DNA from 3 places in the Serratia sp. Res13-Sevr-LER1-36-b genome. Region 2 is predicted to be linked to each of the others. Evidence: predicted binding sites of a transcription regulator. Region 2 holds the regulator's gene; each other region holds the start of a gene.
What was found. Region 2 encodes CRP, which controls carbon source genes, mostly activating them, when cyclic AMP is high. Its sites were predicted from a motif close to ATGTGANNNNNNTCACAT; they were not measured.
Positions count from the first base shown of each region.

Region 1: a site for CRP is predicted at 2,288-2,305, ahead of aaeR (HTH-type transcriptional activator AaeR). Genes of this name have one in related genera too.
Region 3: a site for CRP is predicted at 2,410-2,427, ahead of cdd (cytidine deaminase). Genes of this name have one in related genera too.

Region 1 is NZ_JADACK010000019.1:55,105-59,338, forward strand. It holds gene aaeB (p-hydroxybenzoic acid efflux pump subunit AaeB) at 1-849, opposite strand, end outside; gene aaeA (p-hydroxybenzoic acid efflux pump subunit AaeA) at 849-1,784, opposite strand; gene aaeX (p-hydroxybenzoic acid efflux pump operon protein AaeX) at 1,792-1,995, opposite strand; gene aaeR (HTH-type transcriptional activator AaeR) at 2,323-3,234, shown strand; gene IMQ33_RS13600 (acetamidase/formamidase family protein) at 3,643-4,234, shown strand, end outside.
Region 2 is NZ_JADACK010000045.1:7,663-11,896, reverse strand. It holds gene IMQ33_RS25830 (MFS transporter) at 1-375, opposite strand, end outside; gene IMQ33_RS25825 (LysR substrate-binding domain-containing protein) at 567-1,475, shown strand; gene IMQ33_RS25820 (OsmC family protein) at 1,478-1,885, opposite strand; gene crp (cAMP-activated global transcriptional regulator CRP) at 2,267-2,899, shown strand; gene IMQ33_RS25810 (YccS/YhfK family putative transporter) at 2,956-4,234, shown strand, end outside.
Region 3 is NZ_JADACK010000005.1:15,703-19,936, forward strand. It holds gene IMQ33_RS01180 (NAD-dependent malic enzyme) at 1-1,310, opposite strand, end outside; gene cdd (cytidine deaminase) at 1,467-2,351, opposite strand; gene IMQ33_RS01190 (CidB/LrgB family autolysis modulator) at 2,489-3,184, opposite strand; gene IMQ33_RS01195 (CidA/LrgA family protein) at 3,181-3,588, opposite strand; gene IMQ33_RS01200 (MFS transporter) at 3,728-4,234, opposite strand, start outside.

The DNA of each region.
Region 1 (4,234 bases), on a different contig from region 2:
CTGCGCGGTTTCCGCCGGGACCATCAGCAGCTCGCGGATATTTTCCTTCACCACATCCGGATGATTGAGCAAAATCAGGTAGGTTTCACAGGCCTGGGTGATCAACGTCAGCGAAAGCGTATGCAGCGCATGCAAGCGGCTGTTGACCCGCTGCCAGCGTGACGACTCCAACATCAAGTGACTGCGCATCCCGTTAATGGCGGTGGTGCTTTTAACCAGATCGCTCCAGGCGCGGTCGATCTCCTCTTTCTCTGCATCGCTGATACACATTTGCATCAGCTTGTACTGCCCCACAATAAGTTGATCTACCGCGCGATCGATATCCTGTTTGATCGAACGCGGGGAAAACAGCAAATCGGCCAGTATCGCACTAAGAATACCGAGTACGATCTCGCTACAGCGCTCTACGGCGAACTGTGGCGCGGCCAGCAGTGAAGTGGTGGTCGTTGCGGACGTGACGATGATAATCAGCGCCGTGTAGCCTGCCAGACCCCAGGCATAGGAGTTTTCGACCTTCACCAGCGAGGAGATCCAGACACAGACCCCCAGCCAGACGCAGCAAAGCATCAACATCACCACCGGTGCACGGGCACAGGTAACGATAATCAGCAAACCGACAAAACAGCCCATAAAGGTGCCGATAATACGCAGCCAGCCACGATAGCGAATGGCACCAGAGAAAGGTTCCCCCCCGGCGGCAAATGCCGGGCCGGCAGCCACAATGGCCGCCGTTAGCACCGACCAGCGCGGGGTTTCCAGATTGAGGTGGAAACCGACAAACAGGGCGAAGACGATTGCAAAGCTGAGCTTGCAGGCAAACCGCAGCCGCAGAAAGGTTGGGTTGTTCATTAGCCGAACTCGCGCAACCGATGCATCAGCCGGATAAACGGCGAGCCGCTGTCGATGCTACGATCGTTCTTACCAGTAATGACCACGGTCGCGGTGGTACCCGCCGGGTAAGAGTGCTGCTGATCTTTCTCATCGAGGATGATTTTTACCGGCACGCGCTGCGCCAGACGCACCCACTCCAGATTGCTGTCGATCGACGCCAGCCCTTTGCTGTTTGGGGTGCTGCTACTGTTATTCACCGCCGCGGCCAGGCTATCGACGGTGCCGTGCATAATGCGGTTGCTGCCCAGCGGGGTGATCTCGGCACGATCGCCTTTGCTCAACCCTTCAAGCTTGGTTTCTTCCAGATAGGCGATGACATAGAAGCTGTTTTTCTTCACCAGCGCCACCGCAGTAGAACCACGGGTGATAAATTCCCCCGCGTGGACGTTGAGGTTGGTGACCCAACCGTCTGCTGGCGCACGCACCGTGGTCCGTTCCAGATCCAGCTGCGCCAGATCGCGCACGGCGATCGCCTTGGCCAACTGATGCTGCACGGTTTGCAGCACGTTATTGGATTGGTCGATCTCTTCTTGTGACATCGCCTGGATCCCCAAGCGCACACGGCGGCCCGCTTCACGCTTCTTCTCGGCCGCCAGCGTCTGATAATAGGCCACATCGGCGTTGGCTTCGGCCAGTGCCTGTTGGTAACGTGGTTGGTCGATCACCATCAGGATCTGGCCCTGTTTCACCAGTTGGTTGTCGGTGATTGGCACGTCGGTCAGCAAACCGCTGACGTCCGGGGCAATCGCCACCACGTCGGCGGTGAATTTGGCATCACGCGTCCACGGCGACTCGGTGTAAAACGCCCAGGCCTTGAACACGGCGATGGCCGCCAGCAGGACCAGCAGCAAGGTGATCGCAATGCGAAGTATTTTTAATGACAGAGTTTTCACAGCAGCCTCAAACGAAAAGACACGAAATCAGATAAAACAAACAGCAATACAGCGCGGTATTGAACAACGCCGGATGCCAGACAAAATCGTAAATCCCGGTCGGCTGCAACAGGCGGCGTATGACGAAGAACAGGGCCAACGACGCTAACAGCTCAAAAAATACCGGTGGGAACGACAGTCCAAAAATGACCATAACCGGAAGCAAACTCATCACTTTATCCTTAATTGTTTACTACACCGGGGGTTTTCCCTGCTGATTTCACATTCCATTTACATTCTAGCGCACGGACGCCAAACGCTATGATCTGGTAGTTGACCAGGCCATAAACCTGAAAAAGGGTTAAGCTAACAGCAGGCTTCCGCGAGAGGGAATGTATGGATAACCGGAGGGATCGTGCAGCCACGGCAGTATACCGCGGCATGGCTGACCACGCTCAAGCGTTCAGAAGATCTTTACACCCGACGCGTTATATTAGCCTGCTTACTATCAACTCATCTATAATCTGTGATCTAAATCACTTTTAAGCCAGAGTGAACAATGGAAAGACTAAAACGGATGTCCGTGTTTGCCAAAGTCGTTGAATGTGGGTCATTTACCGCGGCGGCACGCCAGCTCGACATGAGTGTTTCATCCATCAGCCAGACAGTGTCCAAACTGGAAAATGATCTACAGGTGAAGCTGCTTAACCGCAGCACGCGCAGTATCGGCCTGACCGAAGCCGGTAAAATCTACTATCAGGGCTGCCGCCGCATGTTGCAGGAAGCCGCCGAGGTCCATGAACAACTTTATGCGCTGAACAATACGCCCATAGGCACGCTGCGCATCGGCAGTTCCTCCACTATGGCGCAAAACGTTCTGGCAACCATGACCGCCGACATGCTGCAAGAATATCCTGGCTTGACGGTTAATCTGGTCACCGGCATTCCGGCCCCGGATCTGATTGCCGATGGCCTGGACGTGGTGATCCGCACCGGCGAACTACAGGACTCCAGCCTGTTTTCCAAACGCCTGGGCTCGATGCCGATGGTGGTCTGTGCCGCCAAAAGCTACCTGACTCAACACGGGACACCGCAAAAACCGGCGGATATGGTGAATTTTTCCTGGTTGGAATACAGCGTACGGCCAGACAGTGAGTTTGAATTGATGGCTCCCGAAGGCATCAGCACGCGCATTTCCCCGCAGGGGCGCTTCGTGACCAACGATTCACAAACCATGATCCGTTGGCTCAAGGCCGGGGCCGGGATTGCCTATGCGCCACTGATGTGGGTCATCGAAGAGATTAAACGCGGTGAGATTGAGATCCTGTTCAAACGCTACCATTCAGAACCCCGCCCGGTTTACGCACTGTACACCGAGAAGGACAAGCTGCCGCTCAAGGTGCAGGTATGTATCAATTACCTGACGGAATACTTTAAACGCGTGGCGGAAGTGTATCAGGGCTATCGCTGAAGCTCCCCATTATCCCTGGAGTTCACTCCAGGGTAATAAGTTTGCTGTAGCTGATATATAGCGTTTACTGCTATAAAAACGATTACTCATTTTATTAATACCAATTATCGAAAGTATTTACCTTCATTTGATTCCCATTCTCTACTGAGAACTCTGCTGTATTCATTCGGGTTAACCGATCGGTTATGCGGAAATTTCCGCCATAGTTACGGGTAATAAACCACCGCAATAATTGTTTGAAGCATATCCTGCCAATCCAACCAAAATGCTCATTCTGCTACCGCTTTCGCGTGCTTGCTTACGCCCCTGCGGGTGTGATTTATTGATGAATTGGCGCTGGTTCGCCCAATTATCATTATCGCCATAAATAATAAAAACCAGGCTTCATTATTCATTATAGGAATCACCATGGAAAAGATCTCACGTACGAACGTGGTATATGCCATGTCGCGCGATAACGCCCCTGTGGCTACCGTTGCCAGCGGCAGCGACGTTTGTTTTGAAACCTGTGACTGCTTCGAAGATCAAATCGCCTCCGAACAGGCCGCCTTCACCGAACTGGACTGGAGCCGCATCAACCCGGCTACCGGGCCGGTTTACGTGCAGGATGCAAACCCCGGCGATGTGTTAAGGGTAGAAATTAAACGTATTACCCCAACCAGCCATCAGGCAGTCATGGTCACCGCTCCAGGCCTGGGCGTCATTGGCGATGAGTTGCAACAGCCACAGATCCGCACCGTGCCGCTGAAAGACGGCTTCGCATTGCTGCCCGGCGGCGTGCGTTGGCCGTTAAAGCCGATGATCGGCGTGATTGGCGTCGCCCCGGCCGAAGAGCCGGTCTCCTGCGGTACACCAGATGCCCACGGCGGCAACATGGACTGCAAAATCATCACCGAAGGCTGCACGCTGTGGCTGCCGGTTAACGTTCCCGGCGCGCTGTTTGCGCTCGGCGATCTGCATGCCGCAATGGGCGATGGCGAAGTCTCGGTATGCGGGCTGG
Region 2 (4,234 bases):
TGGGAAATTCGCCACTACCGCCTTGGCGCAGGAACACGGATAGCCGGAGTGGCCAATACCGGACAGGAAGCGGAACGTCACCAGCAGGCCCAGGCCGAACCCCAGAATGCCGAAGCACAGGGCAAATCCCCCCAGCAGCAGTAACGAACTGCACAGCACTTTCTTAAAGCCAAAGCGGTCATTGAGCCAGCCCGCCGGTATCTGGAACAGGGAATACGCCAGGAAAAACATCCCGGTAATGTAGCCCAGCTGTTCCGGCTGTAGATTGAATTCGTGTTCGATAGGTAACAGCGCAAAACCCATCACGGTTTTATCGATGTACACCACGACATAGCCCACAAACAGCAAAAAAATCATTAGCGAACGATTTTTCATCGCCGATATCCCTTTAAGTTATCACCCAGGCAGCCCACCCGCAGGGCCGGCGTATTTAATAATGTGATCAAGGTCACTTTATAGTTTTAATAACAGTCACTTACAATAACACGCTGAAATTATCGCCTTTTGCCGAGCGGCATAAGATACAGTTTTGTAAGGGGTGATGCTTTTTATTGATAGGGTGGGGAATGCGCTATTTACCGAAGTTACAACAGTTGAAAGTCTTCCAGCAGGTGATCCGCAGCGGCAGTATTCGCGGGGCGGCGCGCGCGCTGGAGCAGTCTCAGCCTGCCGTGAGCCGTACCATCCGTGAACTGGAACAGATCCTGGAAACCCAGTTGATCAATCGCAGCAGCCAAGGAATGACGCTGACCGAAACCGGCCGCGCCTTCGCCCTGCGAATGCAATTGATCCTGGAGGAATTGCAGCGCGCCGCCGACGAGATCCAGCAGTTGAATCAGCATTCGCAAGGTAACGTCGCTATTGGCTGCTCTTCGCTACTCGCCCTGACGGTATTACCGGATCTGGTCGAAGCCTTCAAACAGCCGTTTCCGCAGGCCAATCTGCTGATCCGCGAAGCACAGCTGTCTACGCTGCTGCCAGCATTGCGCGAAGGCCGCCTGGATTTTGCCGTGGGTACCGTCAGCCCGGAACTGCCGTTGGAGGATCTGGTGCGTGAACCGCTGTTCAACGCCTCTTTTTGCATTATCGCACGCCAGGGGCACCCACTGGCGCAGGCAACCTCGCTGGACGAACTGCGTGAGGCCAAGTGGTTATTACCGGAAACCGATATGGGGTATTACCAGCAGTTGCGCGCGATGTTAGGCACCTTCTATCAGCAATTGACCCGTTCGCCCATTCGCTCGGACTCTGTGACCTGTGGCTTGAACATGGTGTTAGAGGCGGATTATTTGACTATCGTGGCGCGGGCGATGAGTGCACCGTTCCATTTGCAGCATCGGCTGGTGGCATTGCCTATCGACACGCTGCCGCAGGCGCAATATTGCGTGCTGTATTCACAGAAATCGCCGCTAACCGTGACGGCACGGCGATTTCTTGATTTATTGCGTGCCCACTGCCTGCGCTACCCTTGGTAGGATCAGGCCACTTCGCGGATTTCGAAGCTGTGGGTGATGCTGGCGGCTTTACCCAACATCAAGGAGACGGAGCAGTATTTCTCGGCGGAAAGATCCACCGCGCGCTCCACAATCTTGTCGGTCAGCCCTTTGCCGGTGACGATAAAATGCAGATTGATATGGGTAAACAGACGCGGTGCTTCTTCACGACGCTCGGAGGTCAGTTTAACCTCGCAGTCACGCACATCGTTACGCCCTTTTTGCAGGATCGACACCACATCGATGGCGCTACAGCCGCCAACGGACATCAACACCATTTCCATCGGGCTTGGCGCTTTATCGCCCGCGTTGCCATCCATCAACACCTGGTGGCCGGACGCAGACTCACCCAGGAATGTCAGCCCTTCTACCCACTTAACTCTTGCCTGCATGTTACACACTCCGGTTAATTTCTTAAAAACAGGGTACGCTTTCGCATACATTCTGGCAACGTAACCTGATGCTAATCATGCTGAAGCGAGACAACACAAGACACCCGCCTCACTCTGTGCTACAAACAGAGCCGCAATAACTCTTTCCAGGTCACCGATTTCAGGGATACGTCCAAGGAAAGGCCCCTATATTGGTTTGTTAACAGAATGTAGCTTGCAGCTCTCCCTGCAAGTTAATATGCTAGAGCACAAGCGTATTTCTATAACACGCCTCAAAACCTGTTGATAGCCACAATTAAAACACCGGGCTATAAGCACGTTTTACAGGGAACTCTGACCCCTGTGATACAAGGCAGCGATAACAACAGAGGATAACAGCGAATGGTTCTCGGCAAACCGCAAACAGACCCGACTCTCGAATGGTTCCTGTCTCATTGCCATATCCACAAATATCCATCGAAGAGTACGCTGATTCACCAAGGTGAAAAGGCCGAAACGCTTTACTACATCGTCAAAGGCTCCGTCGCGGTGCTGATTAAAGATGAAGAAGGCAAAGAGATGATCCTGTCCTACCTTAACCAGGGGGATTTCATCGGCGAGCTAGGATTATTTGAAGAAGGCCAGGAGCGTAGCGCCTGGGTACGGGCCAAAACCGCCTGTGAAGTGGCTGAAATTTCCTACAAGAAATTCCGCCAGTTGATCCAGGTTAACCCGGATATCCTGATGCGCCTGTCCGCACAGATGGCTAACCGCCTGCAAGTCACCTCAGAGAAAGTGGGTAACCTCGCCTTCCTTGACGTTACCGGCCGCATTGCTCAGACCTTGCTGAACCTGGCAAAACAACCTGATGCCATGACTCACCCAGACGGCATGCAGATCAAAATCACCCGCCAGGAAATTGGCCAAATCGTCGGTTGCTCACGTGAAACCGTCGGTCGTATTTTGAAAATGCTCGAAGATCAAAACCTGATCTCCGCGCACGGCAAAACCATTGTCGTGTACGGTACGCGTTAATCCCCAGGGAAACGGTGCAGCAATGCGCCGTTTCTTTACCTACTGAATAGCCAACCATGTGGCGCCGCCTGATCTACCACCCGGAAGTCAACTACGCACTGCGGCAAACGCTGGTGTTGTGCCTGCCGGTGGCGTTTGGTTTGCTGATTGGCAACCTGCAACTCGGCATGCTGTTCTCGTTGGTGCCCGCCTGCTGCAACATTGCCGGGCTGGATACGCCACACAAACGCTTTTTCAAACGCCTGGTCGTGGGTGGATCCCTATTCGCACTCAGTAGCTTTCTGCTGCAACAAGCCCTGCTGTGGGAGCTTCCCCTGCCCTTACTGATGTTGGGAATGGCGCTGTTGCTCGGCGTCAGCGGTGAGATCAGTCCGCTGCATGCCCGCCTGCTACCAGCCGCACTGGTTGCCGCCATCTTTTCCCTCAGCATGGTAGGCACCGTGCCAATCTGGCATGCCCCTTTACTGTATATCGTCGGCACCGCCTGGTACGGGTTGTTTACCTGGGCCTGGTTCAAGCTGTGGAAAGAGCAGCCGATGCGCGAATCCTTAAGCCAGCTGTATATGCAGTTGGCCGACTATTTTGAAGCCAAATACTCATTACTGACGCAACATACCGATCCAGAAACTGCCCTGCCGCCGCTGTTGCAACGCCAACAGAAAGTGATGGATCTGATCAGTCTGCTATACCAACAGCTTAATTTCCTGCCCCATGCCAATAACCTGGAGCAAAAGCGCCTGCAACGTACGTTTCAGGTGGCGCTCGATTTGCAAGAGCACATTACCGTCAGCCTGCATCTGCCGGAAGAAGTGCAAAAGCTGGTAGAGCAAAGCCAGGCCGAAGCGATTATCCGCCGCAACGCCCAGGTGATCGCCACGCGCCTGCGGGTGGTGGCCGACGATATTCTCTATCATCGGCACTCTGCGCGTTTCAGTATGAAGAATGAGCTGGCGGCGCTGGAAAAAGTGGCCTCACAGCACGCCGATAACCCGGTTGGTCAGTTCTGCTATTACCACTTCAGCCGCATCGCACGCCTGCTGCGCACCCAGCACCCGCTTTACCGTCGCAATCTGATGGCCAATCAGTCACGTCTGCCGTTCTGGCCCGCGGTGGTGAGCTATCTGTCGTTTAAATCCAACGCCCTGCGCAACGCAGCCAGGCTGGGGGTCATTCTGGCGGCAGGCAGCAGCCTGGGCATGCTGTTCAACCTGCCAAAACCCTATTGGATCTTGCTGACCATCATGCTGGTCAGTCAAAACGGCTATAACGCCACGCGGGTGAGGATCCAGCACCGTGCCCTCGGCACGTTGGCCGGGTTGGTGATTGCCGCCGGAC
Region 3 (4,234 bases), on a different contig from region 2:
GCACCGTCGGTCCAGTTGATGATATCTTCTGGACGGGCTTCCACGCGGGAGGTTGGGTTGGACAGCGGCATCACGATCGGGCGCGGGCAATGCTTGTGCATCTCACGGATCAGCTCTTCGGTAAACAGCCCCGGCTGGCCGGAGACGCCGATCAGCACGGTCGGCTTGGCGTTGCGTACCACTTCCAGCAGGGAGATCGCATCGCTCTCCACCTGCCATTGATCCAGATTGGCACTTTTCTGCACCAGTTTGCTCTGGAAATCGAGCAGGTTCGGCAACTTATCCGTCAGCAGGCCAAAACGGTCAACCATAAACACGCGAGAGCGGGCTTCTTCTTCGCTCAACCCTTCGGATTTCATCTGGGCGATGATCTGCTCGGCAATACCACAACCTGCGGAACCGGCCCCCAGGAAGGCAACGGTTTGATCGCGCAATTGGCTGCCAGCGGCACGGCTGGCGGCAATCAGGCTGCCCAGCGTCACGGCGGCGGTGCCTTGGATATCGTCGTTAAAGCAGCACAGCTCATCACGATAGCGATTAAGCAGCGGCGTGGCGTTGTTCTGGGCGAAATCTTCAAACTGCAACAGCACGTTCGGCCAACGGCGTTTCACCGCCTGGATGAACTCTTCCACAAAGGCGTGATATTCATCGCCAGAAATACGCGGATGCCGCCACCCCATGTAGAGCGGATCGTTCAGGCGTTGCGGGTTGTTGGTGCCGACGTCCAGCACCACCGGCAAGGTATAGGCCGGGCTGATGCCGCCACAGGCGGTGTACAGAGAGAGTTTTCCGATTGGAATACCCATGCCCCCGATGCCCTGGTCGCCCAGGCCAAGGATGCGTTCCCCGTCGGTGACCACAATCACCTTAACGTTCTGCTTGGTGGCGTTTTGCAGCATATCGTCGATACGATCGCGGTTAGGGTAGGAAATGAACAGCCCACGCGCGCGGCGATAGATATCGGAGAAATGCTCACAGGCTTCACCCACGGTTGGCGTATAGATGATGGGCATCATCTCGCTCAGGTGCGAATCCAGCAGGCGATAGAACAGCGTTTCGTTGGTGTCCTGGATATTGCGCAGGTAGATGTGCTTGTCGTTATCGTTCTTGAAATCCTGATACTGCCGGTAAGCGCGTTCCACCTGTTCTTCGATGGTTTCTATCGCTTCCGGTAGCAGGCCGTGCAGGTTGAAGTTACTGCGTTCTTCTTCAGAAAAGGCGCTGCCTTTGTTCAGTAACGGGAACTCCAACAGAATGGGGCCAGCGTAGGGGATGTAGAGAGGGCGTTTGCTTTCGTATTCCAGTTCCATCAGTTTTACTCTTTGCCTAGGGTAAGCTTTATTACTGCCGATCCTAAGATATCGGCAAAATATGTACAGCATTTGTTAGTAAATAATGAGGAATTGTCGCTTGCTGCTGGTTTTTTAGCCGGATTGTGGCGGAGCACGGTGGCTCCGCCTGAGGGATCAGAAGGTGACGCGTTGGACGTCTTCGCAGCCCAAGGCCGCCAGGGTGGCGCGGGTGGCATCCCACTGGGTCAGGATTGCGCCTTCCGCTTCTGCCAATACGGCACGGCGGATTTTCTGGCAATCACCACCGGAGACATTCATCAGGATCAGCGCGGCCTGCAATGGCGGCAGGCTAGGGTTGAACGCGGCGTTTTCTGCATAGCGGCCAGCGTAAACCTTGCCGTCTTCGGCTTCCAGCGCTACGCCGCTATGGGCGGTGCTGTAAGGAGCATGGCTGCGGTTGGCGGCATCTAGGGCAGCTTTCGCCAATTCATCATCCAGCGTCAGTTGGAAACCGTGATCGACCGGATCCATCAGCAACTCGCTGATTTGCAGATCTTTCGGGCCGAAGGAGTAAGGCAGGTAATCGCCCAGCGTGGCGGTTGCCCGTGCAGGCAAGTGGATCTCCAACTCGGTGCCGCTGTTAAGCTCATTCATAAACTGGCGGCAGTGGCCGCATGGCGAGTAGTTGACGGTGACCGCGACCAGCTTGGCTTCGCCACGCAGCCAGGCATGCGTGACAGCGCACTGTTCCGCGTGCACGGTTTGTTGCATAGGTGCACCACGGAATTCCATGTTGCCACCAAAATACCAGTTGCCACTGACGCCACGCGCCACAGCCCCCACGTGGAAATGCGAAATCGGCGTTAACGAGCAGGCAGCCGCCAATGGCAGCAGAGCAAAGGCCAGAGCATCGTCATCCAACCCGCACTGTTGCTTGATCGCCGCAATCTGCTCGGCCTTGAACATGGCTGCGAAATCAGGCGCATCTAAATAAGGCAGCAGGGCGGATTGCAAGGCCGCAGGCAATTCGCTGTAGGCGGAGTGAAAGCGAGAATGCATAAGGAAGTCTCTCAACAAGTTAACGGGTTAACATTCTAGGCAACCGGCCCACAACAAAATGTGATTTGTATCTATTTTTTAATGAAACAGATGCAATGAAAACTATAAATGCGAGATGTATCGCAGGTTTTAAGCCGTTACCCAAACAGCCGCAGCAGTATCGGGAACACAAACGGCGCGGTCAGCGAAGTGATAATCCCGCAGATGACCAGAGCCAGCGAACTGAATGCGCCCTGTTGGTAATCCATTTCTACGCAGCGTGCTGTACCCAACGCATGCGAAGCGGTGCCCATCGCCAAACCGCGCGATGAATTGGTGTTGATCCGCAACAGACTCAGCAGCGAATGGCCGAAGACCGCCCCCAGAATACCGACAAAAATCACGCACACCGCGCTGATGGCCGGGATGCCGCCAATCGACTCGGCTACTGCCATGGCTATCGGGGTCGTCACCGATTTTGGCAAAATCGAGGCGGCAATTTCGGGTTTGGCTCCCATTAGCAGGGCAATGGCACCGCCGCTGATCATCGCGGTCATGCTGCCAATAAAGCAGACGGTGATGATGGATTTCCAACGCGCGCGGATCTGATGGATCTGCTCGTATAGCGGAAAGGCAAGGGCGACCACCGCCGGTTGCAGCAGATCGTTGAGGATTTTGCTGCCTTGAAAGTAGCGTTCATAAGGAATGCCGGTCAGCAACAGCAGCGGGATAATCACCGCCATTGAGACCAATAATGGGTTCAGTAACGGCATGTGGAGCTTTTGCGCCAGCTTGCGTGCCGCGTAAAATACCACCAGGGTCAGCGGTAAAGACCACCAGATATTTTGCATCATTGCTCATCCTCCGCATTTTTTGCTTTACCGAGGATGGGGCGCTCGCGGTGGAAGTAATGTGAAGTATAGCCAACCACCACAAATACCAGCAGCGTACTGATCAGGCAAGACACGATCAACGGAGCCAGATCGTCAACTATCTGGTCGTAATACTTCATGATACCGACGCCGATTGGCACAAACAGCAGCACCATATAGCGGATAAACAGATGGCAGCCAGGCTTGACCCATTTGGCCGGTAGAATTTGTGAGGAGAGCAGGGCAAACAGGATCAACATCCCGATAATGCTGCCGGGTATGGCGATCGGCAACAGCGCCGCAATGGCGTTACCGGCGAACAGGCTAAGGTAGATCAGCACGATCGCCCTGACATATTTCCAACACAGGTTAAATAGGTTGCCCATAGTGCATTCTCGTTGACGTTGACGCATTCATCATACAATTAAACTGTGAGCTACGCCACAAAACGCATCATGAATTCTCGCTATGCCTATCATGCCATTTTGGCAAGATCGTGGCCCACCTTAAGTGTAGCGGGCCAGGCTATTCCGCGCTGCTCAGGCTGGCAAGCGGCTTTTGCTGTTCCGCCAACCGATGGCCGAGGAAGAAGAACAGCAGGCTGAACAATGCAGCGGCGATCAACACCAGGAACATTACCGGCGGTGGCGCATAGCTCAGCAGGAAACCGCACATCACCGGGTTGATGGCCCCCCCCAGATTACTCAGGCTCTGCACGCCGTAATAGCTGCCTTTCAGGTGCGGCGGGGCGATAAAGTCGATAAACATATATTCAACCGGAATGACGATGATTTCCCCCAGGGTGAAAATCGCCATGGCCAGCACCCATAGCCATATCGAAAGGCCTGCCAGCATAAAGCCGATCAGCCCCAGGACGAAGAACAGCGTGCCCAGCATCAGCCAGCGCAGCATGTTGTCCTGGCGCATACCGCGACTCAGCAGATACTGCAGGGCGATCACGATGCAGGCGTTGACGATCATCACCACGCCAATCACTTTGTAAGCAAATTCGGCATCGCTAACGATGATCAG